3 regions of the Colwellia sp. SU-HH01172 genome follow, and region 3 is predicted to be linked to each of the others. Evidence: predicted binding sites of a transcription regulator. Region 3 holds the regulator's gene; each other region holds the start of a gene.
The links. Region 3 encodes sigma-54, which starts transcription at its own class of promoters, with help from an activator protein. Its sites were predicted from a motif close to GTTGGCACGNNNNTNGNNT; they were not measured.
Positions count from the first base shown of each region.

Region 1: the regulator sigma-54 is predicted to act here: its motif matches at 1,042-1,060, upstream of nirB (nitrite reductase large subunit NirB).
Region 2: the regulator sigma-54 is predicted to act here: its motif matches at 1,105-1,123, upstream of AC27JP_RS01640 (FimV/HubP family polar landmark protein).

Region 1 covers NZ_BAAJMB010000001.1:214,058-216,334, forward strand. Annotated here, with positions in the region: gene nirB (nitrite reductase large subunit NirB) at 1-1,004, opposite strand, end outside; gene AC27JP_RS00970 (bifunctional protein-serine/threonine kinase/phosphatase) at 1,188-2,277, opposite strand, start outside.
Region 2 covers NZ_BAAJMB010000001.1:363,946-366,222, forward strand. Annotated here, with positions in the region: gene AC27JP_RS01640 (FimV/HubP family polar landmark protein) at 1-1,040, opposite strand, end outside; gene AC27JP_RS01645 (aspartate-semialdehyde dehydrogenase) at 1,317-2,277, opposite strand, start outside.
Region 3 covers NZ_BAAJMB010000001.1:1,121,237-1,123,513, reverse strand. Annotated here, with positions in the region: gene hpf (ribosome hibernation promoting factor) at 1-265, opposite strand, end outside; gene AC27JP_RS04955 (RNA polymerase factor sigma-54) at 303-1,814, opposite strand; gene lptB (LPS export ABC transporter ATP-binding protein) at 1,880-2,277, opposite strand, start outside.

The sequences.
Region 1 (2,277 bases), 910 kb from region 3:
ACGCCCATTAATTTCAACTTGGTACTCATATCTGCACCAGTAAATTCAGTGTTTTGCCCTAAAATATTCTGCGCCGCCACTTTGGCCATGGCATACCCTGGCGCAACCAAGCCAAAGATAAAGTTGTTCCATAAGGCACATTCACCAATGGCATAGATATTTGCCACTGACGTTTGACATTGATTATCAATAACAATGCCGCCACGTTCACCAACATCAATGTCAAAGTTGCGCGCTAATTGATCATAAGGACGAATACCTGCTGAAAACAAAATCACATCAGTTTCTAATTCACTACCGTCACTAAAACACAATTTATAGCGGCAGTTGTCACCAGCGATAATTTCATTGGTTGCTTTTGAGGTATGCACTTCAACGCCAAGTTCATTAATTTTAGCTTTTAGCAACCGTCCCGCGCCGGCATCAATTTGCACCGCCATTAGCTGTGGCGCAAATTCAACCACATGGGTTTTCAAACCTAACTGTTTTAAAGCATTTGCCGCTTCCAAGCCCAATAAACCACCACCAATAACAACACCAACTTTACTGACTACAGCGCTGGCTTTTATTGCTTCTAAATCATCGATAGTTCGATAAACTAAGCAATGCGCTTGTTCTTTACCGGGGATAGGTGGCACAAAGGGATAAGAGCCAGTAGCTAACACTAACTTGTCATAGTGATATTGCTGTCCTTGCTCGGTTTCAACAACACGCTTAGCTTTGTTGATATTGGTGACTTTAGCATTAACAGCAAAGTTAACTTGCCATGCTTGATAAATTTTATCATTGGTCATGGCTAAGTCTTCGGCAGACTTACCTGAAAAATATTCCGAGAGGTGAACCCGATCGTATGCCAATCTCGATTCAGCTGAGAGTACTGTTATCTCTATATTTTTCTCTTTTGCGCCTAACTCAACCAGTTGTTCAACAAAGTGATGACCAACCATGCCATTGCCAATAACAACAACTTTTGTTTTTTCAACTTCCTGATTATCTCTATTCATGCTCTCATCTTCGCTTCACTCAACTTAAACAGAGAGTTTGCAAAGCAAGTGCCAGTTAATTTTTATCCTATAAATCAATGATTAAAAGTTTCCATCAAGACAAAACGCGAACTAGTGCACTAGCTTGATGATGCAATCGCACCAGTGCTGTGCAGCATGTTTTTTTATTAGTGAGTCGAGATTTTAAAAAGCAAGCGCCATAAGTAGCGCGAAAAATAATATAAACGCTATAGCTTGCCAAAATTGTACCGGATAACGCTTTACCAGCGGCAAGTTTTGATATGCTTGTAAAACATCAATATTGGGCTTGTTTAAATCTGCGAAAAATTCAGAATAGGCTTGATAGCGATCTCTAGGATCCGCTTGCAATGACTTTTTCAAAGCTAAGTCTAACCATAACGGTAAATCACGGCGATATTCTCTAATGCTACGATATTGCCATAATGGATAGTCTTTTACCTTGCTATGACTAGATGCCATAGGCTTATATGGTAGTGCACCCGATAGTAACTCATAGCAGATAACGCCGAGTGAAAATAAATCACTTTGGTGATCAGCATGCATAGTCAACAATGTTTCGGGTGCAATGTAATTTAGTGTTCCCAGCGGTACCGTTTCGGGCAGTGAATTTATGCTTTCATCTTGCGCGGCTATCAGCACAGTACCGTAATCAATAAGGGTAATTTTCCCTGACGAGTTAATCATGATGTTGTCAGGCTTTAAATCTCTATGCACTAAATCTAAGCGTTGAAAGGCACGCAGCGCACTGATGATTTGGCTAACAATATCACGTACTTGTGCAATGCTTGGACTTGGGTTGTCATGCATCCATTCACTTAATGGCTGGCCATCTATAAACTGGCAGACATGATATAAAGATTTTCGATTGCTTTGGGCAGCAATAACACGCATAACATTGCCATGCTTAATGCGCTCTCCTACCCACCCCTCTCTTAGAAAGCCCTGAATATAAATAGCATCATCAATAAAGTTCACCGATGGCACTTTTAATACTAACGGCTGCTCGTGTTCGGCATGTTCAACTAAATATAAATGTGAACGCACACTAGCATGTAATATTTTTTTTACGTGATAGCCATCAAGCTTTTGGCCTACCTGCAATGCAGGCGGAATAACCTGAGATAGCAGCTCTTGCTGAATTTCTGCCAAATTTCGCTTAGGCACACTACGAATATAAACTAGTACGCAGCTGACATTGTCTTGGCTTCCCGCCGCAATAGCTTGTTCGGTAATTTCTGAGCTCGCTTGTTCA
Region 2 (2,277 bases), 760 kb from region 3:
GATAACTCATCATCAAGTGAAAGCTCACCATCAAGTGATAATTCATCATCAAGCGAAAGTTCACTATCTAAGGCATCAGGCTCTTCAACTTGTTCTGTTTGTTTTGGCGCCGCCTCAGCTGCGTCTTTCTTCGTCACTGGGGTATCTTTAATCGGAGTTTCTTTGCTCGATTTACGTCTTAAAATAGCAGCTAGCAAGGTTAATACTAAAATTGCCGGTAATGTCGCCATCAGCACAATAAACCAAGTGCTTGACATAAAACCGCTTTCTTCTAACTCGGCTTTTTGCTTTTCTAACAAAAGTGCTTGTTCTCTAGCTTCCGCTTTTGCCAATAGCTCTTGTTGCAGCGCGATCATATCGTCCATCTGCATTTTTATTTCTTTGCCTTTCGCCACTTCATTTTGCATTACGCCCAGTTGGTCGTTAAAGCTAGAAAGGCGTTGGCGTAGCGCTTCATTCTCTTTTAATAAACTTTGTAAGCCATCTATAGAGTCTAAAACATCATTTTGAATAGTGGTCAATCTTTCTTGCTGAGTGGTGTCAATGGCTTTTAACTGAACATTGATCTCTGATTTAGCCGCTTCTAAATCTTTTTTCTTCACCGACATTTCTTCTGGTGGCTGAGCTTTTTTAGCCACAACTTTAACCACTTTTTTCTGCCAAGCTTTATCATCACTACGCGACTTTTGCTGAGCATTAGCCGTATCAATGGCCCGCATCACCTCAATAGGTGGGATCTTTAGATACTGACCATTGATCATATGGTTCAAGTTATTGTCTTTAAATGCCTCTGGGTTACTTTCATATAACGCTTGCATTACTTGATAAACTGACAATCGAGGATCTGGACGAACTTTAAGGGCTATATTCCACAAAGTATCTTTTGCAATAATGGGGCCGTAGCGGTCATAGGGAAAGGCGTCTGTTGCTTTAGGGCCGCGAATTCTGATACCGCCTTCCTCAGCGGAAATAGGCAAGCTAAAACAGCTAATGCTAATAATAAGTGCCTGCCATAGGCACAGACGTAACAATCTTTGCATCAAGATTTCCTATTTATAATAATGTTTCGCCAATAGATTGGCGGCTCCAAGTCAGGAGATTTTAAAGCAAAGATTATTCCAATTATGAATAAATGCTTTTAGAACTTAGAGTTAATGTCCGTTGTGTAATTTATTTTCGATAATAAATCATCGTATGCTTGATATATTATCGTTAATTTAACTAAAGATATATATCACGCCAAATATAAAAAAACCCGTCGCTTACTATAACGACGGGTTTTCAATTTTCTTTAGTAAATCGGTAACTTAACTAACTTAGTACTCAGAAAGATGTTCTTTAATTAATAATTCAGCAATTTGAATGCTGTTTGTTGCAGCACCTTTACGGACATTGTCAGCAACGATCCACATATTAATGCCACTATTGTGGCTTATATCTTCACGAATACGGCCAACGAAAGTTTCGTCTTTACCGCTGGCATCACCAATTTGTGTCGGGAAGTCTTCATCGTTATGGCAAACAACTAATCCTGGCGCTTGGCTTAACAACTCTTTCACTTCTTCTGCCGAAATAGGAGAATTAGTTTCGATATGCAGTGATTCACCATGGCCAAAAAATACCGGAACACGCACAGCTGTCGGGTTAACAAGTACGTTTTCATCACCCAATATTTTCTTAGTTTCCCACACCATTTTCATTTCTTCTTTGGTGTAACCATTTTCAAGAAATACATCAATTTGCGGAATAACATTAAATGCTATTTGGCGAGGGAAGTTTTTAGACTCCACAGGTTTACCACATAACAGGTCAGCAGTTTGTTTTGCTAACTCATCCATGGCAGCTTTACCACCACCAGAAACAGACTGATAAGTGCTCACATTAACGCGTGAAATACCGACTGCATCATAAATTGGCTTTAACGCCATCATCATTTGAATGGTAGAACAGTTCGGGTTAGCGATAATATTACGGTTACGATATTCAGCAAGTGCATGAGGATTAACTTCTGGCACCACTAATGGAATATCGGCTTCGTAACGAAACTCTGAGGTGTTATCAATAACAATACAGCCTGCATCACCGGCAATAGGCGCATATTTTGCTGATATTGCGCCGCCTGCAGAAAAGAAACCTATTTGAGCAAGGCTCCAATCAAAATTATCAGCGTCTAATACTTCAACATTTTCACCATTGAATTCAATAAACTCGCCGGCAGAACGAGCACTAGCTAGCGGATAGAGCTTATTAATAGGAAAATCGCGTTGTTCAAGTATT
Region 3 (2,277 bases):
TATATTTCAATATTTGCCGATCTAACTTATCAATCAGTGAGTCAATAGAAGCATACATGTCATTATTTTCTGCTTTGGCATGAACTTCACTGCCACTTAAGTGCACGGTTGATTCCGCTATTTGATTAAGTTTTTCTACGGTTAAAACTACATGAACATTGTTGATGTGATCAAAATGTCGTTCTAGTTTTTCAAATTTTCCATTGACATAATCACGTAATGAATCGGTAACATCGACATGGTGTCCGGTAAGATTAATTTGCATATGCGTCAATCCTCTTTTGCGGGTTAATAAACCAAACCTATAATAGGCTTTTACGTTGATTCGATGGTGGTATCGAGAGCGACTCTCGATATTTTGCAATGGTACGCCTTGCTACTTTAATGCCTTGTTCCGCTAAAATATCTGCCATTTTACTGTCACTGAGTGGTTTGGCGGGAATTTCTGCCGAGACTAATTTTTTAATTAACTCGCGAATAGCAGTTGATGAGCACTCGCCGCCATTTTCGGTACTAACATGGCTTGAGAAGAAATATTTTAATTCAAATATGCCTCTAGGCGTGTGCATATATTTTTGCGTGGTAACGCGAGAAATGGTTGATTCATGCATATCAACGGCTTCAGCAATATCGTTTAATACCATAGGGCGCATGGCTTCTGGGCCATGTTCAAAGAAACCTTGTTGGCGTTGCACAATACAGTTGGATACTTTTAATAAGGTGTCGTTACGACTTTCCAAGCTCTTAATAAACCATTTCGCTTCTTGCAGATTAGAACGAATAAATTGTGAATCCGTCGACGACTTCATAGAACGTGACATGGCGGCATATTGCTGATTGACCGACAGCTTAGGTGCAGTGTCAGGATTTAATTCTACTGTCCAACGGCCGTTTTTCTTTTCCACTGAAACATCAGGAATTACGTATTGTTCTTCACTCTTAACAACGCTATCGCCAGGGCGAGGGTCTAAGGTTTGAATAAGACGTATCACTTCGCGTAATTGCTCTTCTTTTAAACGCAACTTACGCATTAATTGCCGGTAATCGCGATTACCCAATAAGTCAATATACTCACTAACTGCGAGTTTACTTTCTGCTAACCAAGGGGTATCGCTTGAAAATTGATTCAATTGGATCAACAAACACTCTGGAATTGAGCGGGCGGCAACCCCTATAGGGTCAAAGACGTTAATTCGTTTTAGCACCACCTCGACTTCATCAAGTTCAAGGTCTTCAATGCCGACACTTTCTAAAATTTCTTCAGCCGAAACAGTTAAATAACCCGCTTCGTCAATCGCTTCAATAATGGCAATGGCAATGGTTTTATCGGTTTCGGTAAAAGGCGTCAGTTCCATTTGCCAAATTAGGTGATCTTGAATTGAATCTTTGGTTTCACCTTGATAGGTATAATCTTCAGAAGCAGGACCAACACTGCCACTGCTAGTACCAGCGCTGAAATTATCATCCCAGGTGGTGTCATTATTCAATTCTTCGGGGATATCGGTTTTTGCTAAGCCTTCGGCAGAGCTAATTTCATCGATTGTTGGCGCTGAATCTTCACTGCCATCTAGAGATGCTACTTCACTGTTGTTGTCACTGGCGTTGGCCGAAAATGCTTCTTCTAAATTATCAGGCGTACTTTCCGATGAAGTCGTTTGGTTTTCATCCATTTCAAGTAACGGATTACTTTCAAGTGCTTCTTGAATTTCTTGTTGTAAATCCAAGGTCGACAATTGCAACAGCTTAATTGCTTGCTGCAATTGGGGAGTCATAGTTAACTGTTGTCCGATACGGAGCTGCAGAGTAGGACGCATTTAGTTTTTCTTTTCCCTGTTACTATTTAGTGCAATATTATTTTGCTTTTAACGTATGCCAATAACTATAGCGTGAATTGTTCGCCAAGGTATACATCTCTTACATGCTGGTTTGCGAGAATTTGATCCGCATCACCTTCTGCAATAAGTTCGCCGTGACTAACAATATATGCGTGTTCACAAACATCGAGCGTTTCACGGACATTGTGATCGGTAATTAAAATGCCAATGCCACGTTCTTTTAAGTGTAGGATAATTTTTTTTATATCACCTACTGAAATTGGATCAACACCGGCAAAAGGTTCGTCAAGTAAGATAAATTTTGGATCGGCGGCTAATGCCCGGGCAATTTCAACGCGCCGACGTTCACCACCAGATAAGCTCATGCCTAAGTTATCTTTAATATGGCCGATATTGAATTCTTCCAATAAATGCTCAAGCTTTTCTTCTTTTTCAACATCAG